DNA from 3 places in the Enterococcus sp. LJL120 genome. Region 3 is predicted to be linked to each of the others. Evidence: a T-box and tRNA genes for the amino acid it is inferred to sense, from the RefSeq annotation. Region 3 holds a T-box; the other regions hold tRNA genes.

Region 1 (5,323 bases), on a different contig from region 3:
GTGAATCCAGAATATTTCTTTAATCAAGTTGAGCACATCTTTGAAAAAGTTGCTAAGGGGAAGGGAGCTAAACTGCGTCCCAGTATTTTCTTACAGGCAGTGAGTCTAAGCGAGTGGGTGACGACAGATTTCAGCGCCATTAAACTTATCAACTTACCTGAATTAGATGAACAACTTCGTAAAAATTTGAACAAAGTCTCAACTTTTTCATCATCTGCCCAAGAAAATTATGAGAAGCTACTGCTGCTAGATTTTTTTATGGAGAATTTATCATTAAAATCATTAAAATTTTATCAAGGTTAATCAAAGAAAACCCTTCAAAATAGTTTTATTAAAAGATAATGATAGCAAACAGGATAGTTTGTGAATTTTTCAAAAAGTATCTTTTTTTCACTTGTCAAAATTGAGAGATAAGCTATAAATAAATAGCTTTTACAATTGAATTCACGAGTAGCCAACTTACTTTTTCACAAAAAATCTTATTTGAAGATTTTGACACAAAGTGCTAATCTGGTCTTTGTAAAATAACAATATTTATTTGAGGGGAACTGATTTACATGAAAAAACAGCTTGGTTTAGGTATGGCAACACTGGCAACATTATTATTATTAGGGGCTTGTGGCAGCGATAATTCAACAGCTTCTAGCAGTTCAAGTTCTATGGAATCTTCTTCAATGGCAGCAAGCACAACGGAAAGCTCGACTAATGCAACTACTGAAGCTTGGCAGGATGGCGAATACACTGCTGAAGCAAGTGAATATAGCAATGGCTACAAAGAATATGTAACAGTCACAATTGCTGATGGTAAAATTACAATGGTTGATTTTGACGCTAAGGACGAAAGCGGTAATTTGAAAACTGCCGATGAATCTTATAAAGAAAAAATGGAAGCTTCCAATGGGACTTACCCTGAAGAATATATGAAAACTTTAGAAGACGAATTGGTTAAAACACAATCGACAGCAAGTGTTGATGCAGTTACTGGAGCCACTCATTCTTCTGGAGACTTCAAAGTCTTAGCAGACGCCGCTTTAGCAAATGCGGCAAAAGGTGAAACTGAAACGGCTGTTGTAACGTTAGCTGCAGAATAAAAAATAGATTATCCCGCTGTTTTTGGATAGTTTAACTGCGTTAGTGACTCAAAAACAGAGTTCCATTTTAAGTTGCTACTTGTAAAAACAAGTGTTAAAAAAGGTGGCTACCTAACAAATTAACAGATTTTATTGCGACGATAAATTGATATTAAAAGACTAGAATGATGAAGCGATTCTTAAATGTTAGAGGGAAAATCTAACTTTTTAAGGTCACTTTAAACTAGTCTTTTTTTTATTTTTTCCTTCCGAATAAAAATCAATTTAAAAAATATTGAAGCCTTTAATTGAAAGGAATAGCGCTAGAATAATCGCAATTGTTATGTTAAAATTAAAAGGACATAAGAAAAAATGGTGGTTATAACTATGGAAGAAAAAATCGAAGTCAAACGCAGACACGCTAGATTCCCCGCCTATGATGATGAGACCGGGGTAAAAATATATCGAGAAAAACGTGATATTTTTGGCGGAGGAGAGTCACTGATTACGGCGCCTCCCCATGAAAATCGCCGCTATGAAAATCAAGTCAGGGCTGATGTGGTTCCGCCACTGCGGACCGAGTCAGCTGTTCGTTTTGATGAACCGGTTAGATCTAGTGAAGAACGGACCTATCGTCGGCATACTAAAGGGATTAGTGAGCGGGCAGGGTTGTCCATTGAACAGCAAAAGGAAATTGAAAAGCATCGGGCAAACTTGCCGGACTATTCAAAACCCCAGTATCCTAAAAAAACGCGGACTGGTAAGACCAATATATTTGGCAATCGAGGACCTGGTCGGGCTAGCTATGTAGTTCGCAGAACCCATAGTGATCCTTATGATGCCTCAGTGCAAATGCACAAGGATTACAATTTTAAGTCGAGTGAACCAACTTTTGAGCCGACCTATGTACCAGCTTCGGTTATTCCTGATAAAGTCGAAAATGAATTTACGAATGACGAGCTTTTGAAGGCCATGAAAAAAGATAGCCAATCGTTTTTAGTTTTTGACAATGAACCAGCTGCCTATCAAGTCAAAGATACAGAAGAAGAACCAACTGTGCGACGTTTTAGCAACAGCGAAGAGCCCACCGCTATGACCCGCAGCGAATACAAAAAAATTGGCAAAAAGCGCAATAATGGTGAAAAAAATAAAAGCAAGTCAATCTTGGAACGTTCATTAAGCGGCCTGATTGCAGACGATACAAAAGAAGCTGATCATCATAGCTATTTCCCGGAAAATTAGAAGCTAGTCGATTTTTCTGATGATAAGTGTATTTTCTCGTAAAAAGTAACTGAATTTGAGCAACAATTTAAATTGAAGCGCAAAAAAACTTTCTCAATCATTGGGAAAGTTTTTTTGTTGTAGTTATTTTCAAAAAATTCTTAACAGGCTAACTGGTTGTTTAAACAAAAAATCAGTAATCTTTTTAAAATCTACTGATCATCTTTATTTTTTAAGTAGAGAGCAAAGAGGTTGTGGGCCCATTCCATTGCAATGCTGATAATCACACCCAACATAAGTCCTAAGGGGAAATTACTGGTGGCTAGGGCAATCAGCAAACCAGTCAACATTCCTAATAAACTATAAAAGCCATCTTGTTTATCTTCTTGAGGTTCTTCCGGTTGCTCTTTCATTATCTAGCCCTCCTAAATAAAAGAAAAAAGCTGCTGACAATTGCCAACAACTTTACAAATGCAGAAGACGGGATTTGAACCCGCACGAGCGTGTGCTCACTACCCCCTCAAGATAGCGTGTCTGCCGTTCCACCACTTCTGCGGAGTTACTGGCAATCAATTAAAAATAAATTCATCACTTTTTATATAGTAAATTTTTGCAGCTCATCTGTCAAACTATTTTTGAAAAAAAGCCCAAAAAGGCTTGACATATGAATGGTGATTCATTTATCATATGCATGAAGATAAATTCATGTAAAGGGTTTAAGGAGGTTAGTCAGATGGAAAAAACATACGAGTTGAAAAATTTAGACTGTGGTAATTGCGCTACAAAAATTGAAACAGCGGTCAAAAAAATTGATGGCGTTCAAGCGGCAACGGTTAATTTTGTACAAACGAAGATGGCAATTACTTGTCCAGCCGAAGACTTTGCCAAGGTTGAAAAACAAGCGCAAACGATTATTCATGAACTAGAACCAGATGTTGAGATGATTGATTTAAGTCAGCAATCTGAAGAGCATCAACATGACGATAGTCATTTGAAAAAGGATATCTGGCGGGTAGCTCTTTCATTTGTTGCATTAATTATTTTAAGTCTCGCTAATTTAAATGATTTGCCAAGATTGATTGGTTTCTTACTTTTATATGGATTCATTGGTGGCGATGTTGTGTTGACGGCTGTCCGCAATATTATCAAGGGGCAAGTGTTTGATGAACATTTCTTAATGGCGGTTGCGACGATTGGCGCAATGCTAATTGGTGAATACCCAGAAGCTGTTGCGGTAATGCTTTTTTATCAAGTTGGCGAGTTATTTCAAAGTGTGGCCGTCGGAAAATCCCGCAAATCGATAAAGGGCTTGTTGGCAATTCGTCCGGATTATGCCAATCTTATGACGGCGACTGGTGAACAGCAGGTCGCGCCGCAAGAAGTTGCAGTCGGTGCAGAAATTATTGTTAAACCAGGAGAAAGAGTTCCTTTAGATGGAATTATTTCCAATGGTGAAACAATGGTGGATACCTCGGCTTTGACGGGAGAAGCCGTACCACGAAAATTAGTAGTCGGTGATCAAATTCTAAGCGGCTTTGTGAATCAAACGGGTGTCATTCAGATTACAGTTGAAAAAAATGCAGCGGATTCAACCGTCAGCAGAATTTTAGATTTAGTTGAAAATGCCAGCAGTAAAAAAGCGCCGGCTGAAAATTTTATTACGAAGTTTTCCCGCATCTACACACCCGTTGTGGTTATCTTAGCACTCTTGTTAGCGGTAGTGCCGCCGCTATTGTTTCAACAAGCATGGTCTGAATGGATTTATCGTGGATTGACCTTCTTGGTAATTTCTTGTCCCTGTGCATTAGTGGTTTCTGTACCGTTGACATTCTTTGGCGGAATCGGTGGGGCCAGCAAAGCGGGCGTCTTAGTCAAAGGTAGTAATTATTTAGAACTGCTTTCACAGGTCGAAACAGTCGTTTTTGATAAAACGGGCACGTTAACTAAAGGTGTTTTTGAAGTCCAAGAGGTTGCGACTAGTCTACCTAAAAAAGATTTTCTAAGATTAGCAGCGAGTGTCGAAGCAAATTCCAATCATCCTATCGCCCTTTCGATTTTAAAGGCTTATGATGGCGAGTTGTTACCGGTTGAAGATATCCAAGAAATTTCTGGAGCAGGTGTGTTGGCTACTATCAATCAAAAAAGAATCGCTGCCGGCAATCTGCGATTGATGGCGGAGTTAGGTATCTCAGTTCCAAAAGTTGCCACAGTTGGAACGATTATTTACGTCGCTGAAGATAATGAATATTTTGGCTATTTGATTATTGCTGATGAAGTAAAAGCGGATACCCAAACAAGCATCCAAGAATTACATCAAGCCGGCATCAAGCAAACAGTCATGTTGACTGGGGATAATCAAAAGGTGGGAACTGCGATTGCTGAAAAATTAGGCATCGACCAAGTTTATGGGGATTTGTTACCTGAAGGAAAAGTTGAAAAATTAGAAGAACTGATGGCAACGAATCAAAAGATTGCCTTTGTCGGCGATGGGATGAATGATGCACCAGTGTTAGCTCGTGCTGATTTAGGCATTGCGATGGGTGGCTTGGGCAGCGATGCGGCGATTGAAGCCGCTGATGTCGTGATTATGAACGATGCACCTTCACTCATACCAAAAGCGATTGCGATTTCTAAAAAGACATTGCGGATTGTTAAACAAAATATTATTTTTTCAATTGGTATCAAAGTGTTGGTCTTAGCTTTAGGTGCTGTGGGCTTTGCTTCAATGGGAGCGGCTGTCTTTGCCGATGTCGGCGTTACTTTAATAGCTGTTTTAAATGCCATGCGGGCTTTAAGAACAAAAAATTAGAAAATAACCTTCAAATGGGAGTTTTCTTAATTTACAAGCAGAAACCTTGCTCATAATTAAACGCTGGCTTATCAAGGATAAGTCGGCGTTTTTTATTTTTTATGGCTAAAAAGTGACGATAAAATTAAAAATAAATGGTTGCTTTACAAGATTACTTCAAATGAAAATGAAGGAAAACTAAATTTATTGCCAGATACTTATTGAGAGGCTGTTTAAGTGGTCT
Region 2 (5,323 bases), on a different contig from region 3:
TTTAGCTAGCTCATCGTTTTTATTCGTAATCTCAGCTTGCAATTGTTTTTCCTGCTGGCTGATTGTTTCGGCCATTCGCGCGTATTCTTGATCTCTTTGGGACAGTTGTTCCTGCAGCTTGGAAACAATTGCTTCAAATTCTTGAGTGACCGCAGCTGGTGCTGGTTCTGGTGCAACAACCGGTGCCTTCTCCGCAAAGCTCGTTGCAATTCTAGTCACTTCTTCTTGTTTTAATTCTAATTGTTCCTTCAAACGAGCCACGGTTTCCTCTAAGCGATCAATTTCTGCTGTAGACTGCGGTTCTGCTGTTTCAGAATAATAAGCTTGATCAGGAGTTTCATAACCAGACTGTTTTTTCTTAGGACTGGATTTAGGTTTAGCCTTAGCTGCTGGTTTTTTCTTACGAACAGGTTCTTCATACTCTTCCTCTTCGTCCTCATCATCCCAGTCATCGTCGTCTTCGTCTTCATCCCAATCGTCATCATCTTCGTCGTCCCAGTCCTCATCATCCTCGTCGTCTTCGTCCCAGTCGTCGTCATCATCATCTTTTTTCTTACGACCAAAACCAAAGAAGCCGCGTTTTTTCTTTACTGGTTCGTCATCTTCATCGTCGTCCCAGTCGTCATCATCGTCCTCGTCATCTTCGTCGTCCCAGTCCTCATCGTCGTCATCATAATCCTCATCATCTTCGTCGTCCCAGTCTTCCTCGTCTTCGTCGTCCCAATCTTCTTCATCATATTCGTCATATTCATCTTCAAACTCTTCATCGTAACGACGTTTTTTATTTTTTTTGTTTTTGTTTTTCCCTTTACCAAACATAGTGACCCTCCAAGATTTTTAATTTTCTATTCATATATACAATAAGTTCTTTCCATAATTTTCCTTAAGAAAATGCTGATGTAAGCAATTATCTGAAAAATTGCTATATATATTAAATTATAGTATTAATCGGCTTTCTGGTCAATTTAATTATGAATTTTTCGGATATAAGAAAATGACTTATAAAAAAAGCAGAATAATAGCTTCTTCACTTAATCACAGGAAAATTATTAGTTACATAAAACAGGGATTTTCTCTGATAAACACTGAGTTTTTGCAGCATTTACCAACTTTAATCCACAATGATGATGCTATGCTGACAGCTGAGCTTCTTGATAGCCAAAAACAACAGCAATCCTTTTGGCGACAGTCCCTACTAATTATAACTTAGTTGCCGGACAATATTGGATATTAATTAAAAAAATAATAAAAAAAGTTTTTAATCGTTTTTTTGTCCCCGCTCATTTATTGACACGGAAAAAATTTTTTAGTTGCTTTATTCGATATTTTGGACTATTCTATTGCTAGTCAAACGCGGAAGTGGCGGAATGGCAGACGCGCACGCTTCAGGCGCGTGTGAGCTTAGCTCGTGTGGGTTCAACTCCCATCTTCCGCATAAAAATCGATTGAGGGTGCCTGAAATTTCAGGCACCCTCAATTTTTTTGTTTAAAAACACTACACGCACATCTTTCGGTTAGCATTAAATTAATATGTCAAAACACTATTCACTGAGAATCACTAAACATTTTCAATTTTCGTTTCACATCTTCAAATCACTGAAACACTCGCAACATCTATTTCAAATCTTGCAAGACCCAGAGGCAATTCAAACTGGTTCCGTGAATTATAATCTCAAAAAAACTTGACCTGCACTTTTTTTGCTTCCACAGAAAGCTACCACGCAAATAAAAAACTTCCGTTTATTAGCTGATAATTCCTGCCACAAAAAAGACTAGTCCAAGCACCAGACAAGTGATGGCTGCGAGTTGTCGACGTTTAACTAATTTAGTATCCTTTTGACCAGCGCCGATTGGTACATTAATTATGCGAACAAAAAATTCCGCTTTTGTGAAATAAACCACTCCAGCTAATAGTAGCAAAAGCCCCCCCCCCGCTAAAAGAAGCAACACACGAGCTGAAGGTAAGCCAAGCTGTCCCAAATATAAAATCCGCTGCATTTTCACCACATCCTTTTTTATAATTCTAGCTCCCTTTAATTATATCATGTCTATTAAAAAAAATTTCAAACTTTCTACTTGCCTTAAAGTCAGCTTTAAGTTGTATGATGGGTTTACAAACTTAGAAAGAAGGAATACAGATGTTAAATGAAACTTATACCTTAGCAAACGGCCTATCCATTCCTAAAATTGGTTTTGGAACCTGGATGATTGCCGATGAAAAGGTCGCTGACGATGTCAAAAATGCGATTGCTGTCGGTTATCGCCATATTGATACCGCTCAAGCCTATGCAAATGAAGTCGGTGTCGGAGCAGGCGTTAGAGATTCTGGCGTAGCAAGAGAAGACCTTTTTGTGACAACTAAACTCGCAGCTGAGATTAAAGATTATGATCAGGCAGTGGCTGCAATTGATGAGTCGTTAAAAAAATTAGACCTCGGTTACATTGATTTAATGATTATCCACAGTCCCAAGCCTTGGGCGGAGTTTCAAAATGACGAAGAGCGCTTCTTTGAAGGTAATCTAGCAGCGTGGAAGGCTTTAGAAGAAGCCTATGAAGCAGGGAAAATCAAAGCGATTGGCGTTTCAAACTTTGAAGAAGCCGACCTGCAAAATCTTTTAGACCATGCCAAAATTAAACCGATGGTCAATCAAGTGCTGGCTCATATTGGCCACACACCTTTTGCTGTTATTGAATTTTCGCAAAAACACGATATTTTTGTAGAGGCTTATTCGCCAATTGCCCATGGCGAAATGATGAGTAATCCGCAAATTACTGAAATAGCCGCAAAATATGGCGTCTCAATTCCGCAATTAGCGATTCGCTATTGTCTGCAATTGAATCTTCTGCCATTGCCAAAAACTGAAAGTGTTGACCATATGAAAAACAATGCGGATGTTGCTTTTGAGATTTCAGCCGCAGACATGGCTATTTTAAAAGCCATCAATGACTTTGATTACGGCACCAACAGTGACATCCCCGTCTTTAAACGTGCATCAAAAAAATAGTTGAGGACTGCAACAAAGTTTCAAGATGGCTTTAGTTTTTAACTTGAGAAGCCAATTGCCTAACTCTCACAGCAAAGTTACCAGAGTTGATTAGAACAATTGGCTTGTCTTAATTTCCAATTAGGTTTGGAGAGGCGTTGCAGAATAGTTTTAAAAGCCTCAATCAATTTTTTTGGACAAGTAACAAAACAACAGGAAAAAAATAAATTTGCACCGCCTCGTAAAGGGAGGCTGATGCAAATTTATTTTTTTATTTTAAATTCTCTTTTTAAACTAAATACGCTAAATCACTGGCAACGGTTGGATAACCGATAATGTAGTCCTTCATAGTATCATGGGAAATTTTTTGGTCGATAACCATAGCTAGATAATTTATCAATTCATCGGCTTGACCACTTAAAGTCGTCGCCCCTACCAACTGGTTATCTTGATCAAAATAAAGTTTTGCTTTAGCAGTTGGTTCATTTAATCGTTGATAAGTAAACCAAGCAGTCAAATCCTGCTCTACCATTTTGATGCCGTCCCCTTCAATGGTAACGCCAACTTTTGCTAATTTAGGACTGCCATAAACAATTGTCGTAATTGTCGAGTAGCTGATAGGAGTTTGATTGCCTAGCATAGCCGAGACTGCGTACTCACCCTCAAAAGTTGAAACCGGCGTTAACCGCGGCTGTGTTTTTGCTAAGACATCTCCGCAGGCATAAATATTTTCAGCAGAAGTCTGCAAATAGTCATTGACGTTGATCCCTTTTTTTGAATACTCAACTTGGGCTGCCTCGAGATTTAACTCTTCGACATTAGGAATCCGACCAGTAGCACACAAGACAAAATCAGCCTCCAAAGTTGTGTCGTCAGCTGAAAGATGGTAGCCCTCGTCCGTTTTCACTATTTTTTTGATATCTGTATCGTATACGAAACGAATTCCCCGCTCCTTTAGTTGAGCAACCATTTCGTCAACTAATGCTGCATCAAATTCTTTTAATGGCCGGCGATTATGCAAAATAATTGTCACCTCTGAACCGGCTGCATTGGCAATTGTTGCCAACTCAAAGGCAATATAGCCACCGCCGATAACGGCCATTCTCTTTGGCATGTGTGATAAAGCTAAAAAGTCGGTGCTATTGCTTAAATATTCTTGACCATCCAAATTTAACAGATTAGCCCGCTGACCTGTCGCAATTAAAAATTGCGCTGCTTCAATCTCCTCATCATTGACCGTGATGTGATTAGCATCTGTAAAACGAGCTTGGCCATAAATAGTTGTAACACCGTAGTCGGCTAAGCCTTTTTGACGGCTTTCAGGCACCGGGTCGGTGAAGCTGCGTTTAAAGGCTTCAATTTCCTCCCAATTCATCGGCGCTAGCTCACTGAAACCTTTGCCGACTAATTGATTCACTCGATCGCGGGCCTCCACGCCGGCGATTAGAATTTTTTTGGGATCACAGCCGCGATTTGGACAGGTGCCTCCCCAAAGGTCTTCTTCAATGATGGCGACTTTTTTGCCGGCATCCTTTAATTTATAAGCAGCGCTGAGACCAGCGACGCCGGAACCGATGACAACAGCATCAAACTTCAACATGAGTTTTTCCTCCTTTTTTTTGACTGAGGTATTGGAAAACATTTTTACTAGTTAAGTGACCAATCACTTGCTGTGTGTGATCAACAATTTGCAATTTTTCTGCATCGGCTAATAAAAAATAGGCCTGATCTAACGTCTCACTCAAAGAGATTTGCGGCAATGTATCAACAGCCGTCGCCTCTTCGTAAAAGCCATCCTCCACCAACAATCCAATGGAGATAAAATCAGCTTGAATCTCACCTTCTTCTTCAAAAAAGGCTTCGATAAAATCAGACTCCGGATGAGCCAAAATCTGTTCCGGTGTATCGCATTGCAGCACTTTACCATCCCGCATCACGGCGATTCGGTCACCTAATTTTAACGCTTCTTTCATGTTATGGGTAACAAAGACAATCGTCGTTTTTAAATCTTGATGAATTTTCAAAACAAGTTCCTGTAGAGCCGTCCGGGAAATCGGATCTAAGGCGCTAAAGGGCTCATCCATCAAAATAACTTCTGGGCTGGCAGCTAGCGCCCGCAAAATACCAATCCGCTGTTGTTCCCCACCGGATAATTCACTCGGCAGGCGGTGGCGATATTCTTCTGGATCTAAATCCACCTGAGCCAATAATTGATCGACTCGGGCATGTCGTTTTTCCTTTTCCCAGCCTAACATTTCCGGGATAACTTCAATATTTTGGCGGACAGTCATTGTTGGAAAAAGCGCAATTTGTTGCAGCACATAGCCCATTTGCCAGCG
Region 3 (5,323 bases):
CAAGCAATTGAAGCATCCAAAGGTCCCATGAACATTTCGTACATTCGCAAAGTATCGGCGCCGTATGTTTCAATCACATCATCAGGATTGACAACATTCTTCAATGATTTACTCATTTTAGCAGGCGCTTCCTCCAATGCTTCACCGGTTTCAATATTAACCCAGTCATTGCCGCGTTTTTCCACCATATTGGTTGGCACTAGCGCCCCACGGCTATCACGGAAACTTTGACCGAGAATCATTCCTTGATTGTATAATTTTTGGAAGGGCTCGTTCGTTGGCACTACACCGATATCATATAAGAATTTATGCCAGAAGCGCACATACAGCAAATGCAAAACAGCATGTTCAGCCCCGCCGATATAAATATCGACTGGCAACCAGCGTTCTAATTTATCATAATCAGCCAAAACATATTTATTATGGGGATCGATAAAGCGCAGGTAATACCACGAGCTGCCCGCCCATTGCGGCATCGTGTTAGTTTCCCGGCGACCTTTTTTACCAGTTTCCGGATCAACTACATTAATCCATTCGCTAATATTAGCTAACGGTGATTCACCTGTACCGCTGGGTTGAATATTATCAGTCTTTGGTAATTTCAACGGCAATTCTTCTTCCGGTAAAGCAGTAGTCGTGCCGTCTTCCCAATGAATAATCGGAATTGGTTCACCCCAATAGCGTTGGCGGGAGAACAACCAGTCCCGCAGACGGTAACTGATTTCTTTTTTGCCGACATTTCTTTCTTCCAGCCATTGATTAATTGTTTCAATGGCATCTTCTTTATTTAAGCCATCTAGAAAATCAGAATTAATATGCGGGCCATCGCCGACAAAGGCTTCCTTCGTTACATCGCCGCCTTCAAGCACTGGCACAATATCCAAACCAAATTCTTTGGCGAATTCATAATCTCGTTCGTCATGGGCAGGTACCGCCATAATGGCCCCTGTTCCATAAGAAGCCAACACATAATCCGCAATCCAAATTGGAATTTCTTTGCCGTTAACTGGATTGATGGCATAAGCTCCCGTGAAGACACCAGTTTTTTCTTTAGCCAAATCAGTACGATTTAAATCTGATTTTTTTGAAGCTTCATCAATATATGCATCGACAGCCGCTTTTTGTTCTGGCGTGGTAATTTCTTGCACCAAGCTCAGCTCAGGCGCTAACACAGCATAAGTGGCACCAAATAAAGTATCCGGTCTTGTAGTGAACACCGTAAAGTCATGCTCGCTGTTAGCAACTTTAAAAGTCATATTGGCGCCGACTGAACGGCCAATCCAGTTGCGTTGCATTTCTTTAATACTTTCTGGCCAGTCAACTGTTTCTAAATCATCTAGTAAACGGTCCGCATAAGCCGTAATTTTCAGCATCCATTGACGCATTGGTTTGCGGATAACATCGTAGCCGCCCCGCTCACTTTTGCCATCAATCACTTCTTCATTGGCAATCACGGTACCTAATTCCGGCACCCAGTTCACCGCAACTTCAGCTTCATAGGCTAAGCCTTTTTCATACATTTTGGTAAAAATCCATTGGGTCCATTTATAATATTCTGGATCAGTGGTGTTAATTTCCCGATTCCAATCATAGCTAAAGCCTAAGGAATTAATTTGACGACGGAAGGTTTCAATATTTTTTTTCGTAAATTCAGCGGGATCATTACCAGTATCTAGCGCATATTGCTCCGCTGGCAGACCAAAAGCATCCCACCCCATTGGATGTAAAACACTATATCCTTGAGCCCGTTTCATCCGTGACAAAATATCTGTCGCTGTGTAGCCCTCTGGATGCCCAACGTGTAACCCTTGCCCAGATGGATAAGGAAACATATCCAATGCATAAAACTTCGGCATATCGCTCTCGTCGTGGGTGTTAAAAACATTGTGCTTCGCCCAATATTTTTGCCATTTCTTTTCAATCTGCTTGTGATCGTAACTCATGAAACTTCCTCCTAGTTCGTTTTGATGTAATAAATTTCTTTACAGAAATTTAGTCTTATTTTCATGCGTATATCATTCTGCTATACTGCTAGCAGTTAAATTCTGCAAAAAGCAGAACTGACATCCTAATTCGTTTTAATGTAATAAATTTCTTTACAGAAATTTAGTTTGATTTTCGAATTCGACTTCACCAAATAATTCCGATTAGTCGAATCGTATGCGTGCTGACAATCTGAGATTTCAAACAAAGACCACCAAGGAAATCTTTCCTTAATTTTGTCAGTAGCCTCATACGTATATCATTCTGCTATACAGCTAGCAGTTAAATTCTGCAAAAAGCAGAACTGACATCCTAGCTCATTAAAAAAACATACTCCAGCTACCTTAAAATTAAATGAAACGATGTCTAAGCCCAATTCCCAGCGCAAAATAAAAAAAATCCTATAAAAAGAGCCACTGACTCTTTTTATAGGACGTAATAGTTTACGTGGTACCACCTAATTTTGATTGAGATTGCTCTCAATTCTCGATGGCATAACGGACCAGACCGTTTTTTCTTACTGAAGAGCTTCAGAAAAAATGCTAAAAGGTGAGTTCAAAAATTCCGTCTGTGCATTTTCACCAGCCATGCACTCTCTAAAAAGTCCGAGATTTTTTACTAATCCTTCATAGATGCGTATCAATTAATTGATAGTATCTTATCAAATAAATTTCTACTTGGCAATTGAAAAATAGTTTAAGCAATTTTCAAAACTTGTCCCACTGTAATGTTCTCGTTGGACAAATTATTCAGCTCTTGTAATTCTGCAACTGATAAATTATTGTTTTTGGCGATGGAATACATCGTGTCGCCAGCTTTAACTGTATAAGTTTCAGCTACAATTAAAGTTTGACCAACAGTGATTGCTTCGCTGCTCAAGTCATTTAACTCCATCAGTTTAGCAACGGTTGTTTTATTGCTCAATGCAATCCGGTATAGATTGTCACCAGCTTTAACTGTGTAAGTTGTATCTGTCTTGGTATCATCAGTGCTTGTACTAGCCGCTGCTGTGCTGGAAGCTGTTGCTGCCGTTGTCGCACTTGCACTAGCTGCTGCTGTGCCGGAAACTTTTAGGACCTGACCAACGTAAATATTATCGCTAGTTAAGTTGTTCAAGCTCTTCAAATTCGCCACCGTCGTGCCGTTGTTTAATGCAATCCGGTATAAATTGTCGCCAGCTTTGACTGTATAAGAACCAGTTGCCGCAGCGCTGCCGGAATTGGCTGTACTGGAGCTGCTATTGCTAGAAGAAGCAGAACTTGAATTTGAAGTGGAGCCTGAGCTGTTTGTTGACCCGGAACCACTAGTTGAAACAACTAAACTTTGGCCAACGTAAATCATATCGCTGGTTAAATTATTCCAGCTCTTTAAATTCGCTACCGTCGTATTATTGCTTAAGGCAATCCGATATAAATTATCACCGGATTTTACTGTGTAGGTCGTGCCGGAAACTGTCGAGCTGCCGCCCGTTGACGGTGTGCTTGAAGATGAACCATTTGTCGAGCCAGTTGAACCGCTCGAATTATTTGAACTGCCGGAGCTGGTTGTCGAAACAATCAAACTTTGACCGACATAAATCATGTCGCTCGTTAAATTATTCCAGCTCTTCAGATTTGCTACTGTCGTATTATTATTTAAAGCAATGCGGTATAAAGTATCACCGGATTTTACAGAGTAGCTAGTTCCTGTAACTGTCGAACCGCCACTGTTATTATCCGTTTCAGTGCCGATAGCAGAACTATAATCTGAGTTGTTCGAGCTTGAAGAACCATTGTTTGAAGATGATTCGTTAGACGAGCCCGTATTGCCGACAACTAAACTTTGACCGACGTAAATCATATCGCTGCTTAGATTATTCCAACTCTTTAAGTTGGTTACTGTTGTGCCGTAACTCAAAGCGATGCGGTATAAAGTATCGCCAGATTTTACTATATAAGTCGGGCCAGTAACAGTTGAGCCTGATGAAGAACCTGAACCAGAAGAACTTGAACCGCCGGAGCTAGCGCCGCCTCCTAATGAGCCGCCGGTGCTGCCACCAGAACCGCCCGTATCATATTGAGTTAGATTGTATAACTCAATCAAACGATTTAATTTGCTGGCATAAGTTGGATCAGTTGCGTAACGTCCAGTCAAATAAGCCGTCGCTTCTTGATAAGAAGAAGTATTGCTCTTCCAAGCTCCCGAATAGAAATAAACGCCGGAAGTAAAAGATGTATTCTTCAAGACATAGGCATTGTCTTGGAAAGATTCTGCATAGGATGGATAACGACGGAATTGTGCGTTAATCGTCACCCAAGTATTATTCAAATATTCTGATGTCGACATGGTCACGCTTTGACCATTATAGGAACCTTTGATCCCAAATAAATTGTAATTCGGCGCGCTCGCTAAAGCGCTATTACCCCAACTGCTCTCCAAAATTGCTTGCGCCATCATAACAGACGCATATAAATCATTCGCCGCGGCAACTGATTTCGCATGAGGTGCGATTGAGTTGATAAAATTTGTTGTGCTAGAAGTTGCTGTAACCCCAGTAGCTTCTGCTGTTTCCGCTGGCATTACTAGCGGTACTGCAACCGAGCAAGAAATGACAGCCGTTCCTAAAATGGCGGCACTTCTTTTAACTGGGCCGAAGCCTTTTTTCTTCGTTGCTACAGATAATGATTTTCTAGATATGTAAGCCAATGTGTCAAACCCCCTTTTAAGTTATATGAATTAAAGTGCTTATAAATAATAAACAGTCTCCATATTCATTATATAAAATTTAGAAATCTTCTAAAACAGTTAGTCGACGAGTAATACAAGTTTAATCTAGGCGTAACATTTGTCATTTTATTTTGAAATCGTCGAGCTGTGCTATAATGATGCGGTAGAAAAGCGAGGGAAAGAAATGAAAAATAAAATGTATTACCAACTGGCAGGCAGTTTTGCGCTGCTGATTTTCGCCTTTTTAGGCTATGTTGTTCGATTTTACCCCACTTGGCTGACTGGCTTTGACGATGCGGTGACGGCCATCGTTCGCAGCAACTATCCCAATCTGAATTCCTTTTTTCTATGGATAACCCAATTTGGAAACGCCATTACCGTCATCATTTTAGCATTGGCAATTGTTTTTGTCCTTGTTCGTGGAAAAAAATATATGCAGACGCTTTGGCTGGCCGCCAATCTCATTTTAATTTCCGGCATCGCCAACCCGCTGCTGAAATTATTTTTTAACCGCCAACGCCCAACCCTAGAGCATTTGGTAACTGAAAACAGCTTAAGCTTTCCCAGCGGCCATGCTGTAACGAGCGTTATTCTTTATGGCACCATAATTTTCATTTTGCCGACCATTCTTGAA

What was found. The T-box of region 3 lies ahead of leuS (leucine--tRNA ligase). A T-box ahead of a tRNA ligase gene usually reads a tRNA of that ligase, here a tRNA-Leu.
Region 1: it has a tRNA-Leu gene. The T-box ahead of leuS (leucine--tRNA ligase) is inferred to sense a tRNA for this amino acid. The anticodon was not compared.
Region 2: it has a tRNA-Leu gene. The T-box ahead of leuS (leucine--tRNA ligase) is inferred to sense a tRNA for this amino acid. The anticodon was not compared.

Annotation. Positions count from the first base shown of each region.
Region 1 is NZ_JBTXLV010000007.1:83,609-88,931, forward strand. It holds gene ACYSNU_RS12590 (DUF1803 domain-containing protein) at 1-303, shown strand, start outside; gene ACYSNU_RS12595 (FMN-binding protein) at 558-1,091, shown strand; gene ACYSNU_RS12600 (hypothetical protein) at 1,458-2,312, shown strand; gene ACYSNU_RS12605 (hypothetical protein) at 2,504-2,704, opposite strand; tRNA gene ACYSNU_RS12610 (tRNA-Leu) at 2,764-2,846, opposite strand; gene ACYSNU_RS12615 (heavy metal translocating P-type ATPase) at 3,025-5,100, shown strand.
Region 2 is NZ_JBTXLV010000001.1:234,878-240,200, reverse strand. It holds gene ACYSNU_RS01205 (hypothetical protein) at 1-819, opposite strand, end outside; tRNA gene ACYSNU_RS01200 (tRNA-Leu) at 1,354-1,435, shown strand; gene ACYSNU_RS01195 (hypothetical protein) at 1,744-1,998, opposite strand; gene ACYSNU_RS01190 (aldo/keto reductase) at 2,139-3,005, shown strand; gene ACYSNU_RS01185 (dihydrolipoyl dehydrogenase family protein) at 3,274-4,584, opposite strand; gene ACYSNU_RS01180 (ABC transporter ATP-binding protein) at 4,571-5,323, opposite strand, start outside.
Region 3 is NZ_JBTXLV010000002.1:258,995-264,317, forward strand. It holds gene leuS (leucine--tRNA ligase) at 1-1,943, opposite strand, end outside; T-box leader at 2,410-2,625, opposite strand; gene ACYSNU_RS04365 (LysM peptidoglycan-binding domain-containing protein) at 2,680-4,668, opposite strand; gene ACYSNU_RS04370 (phosphatase PAP2 family protein) at 4,874-5,323, shown strand, end outside.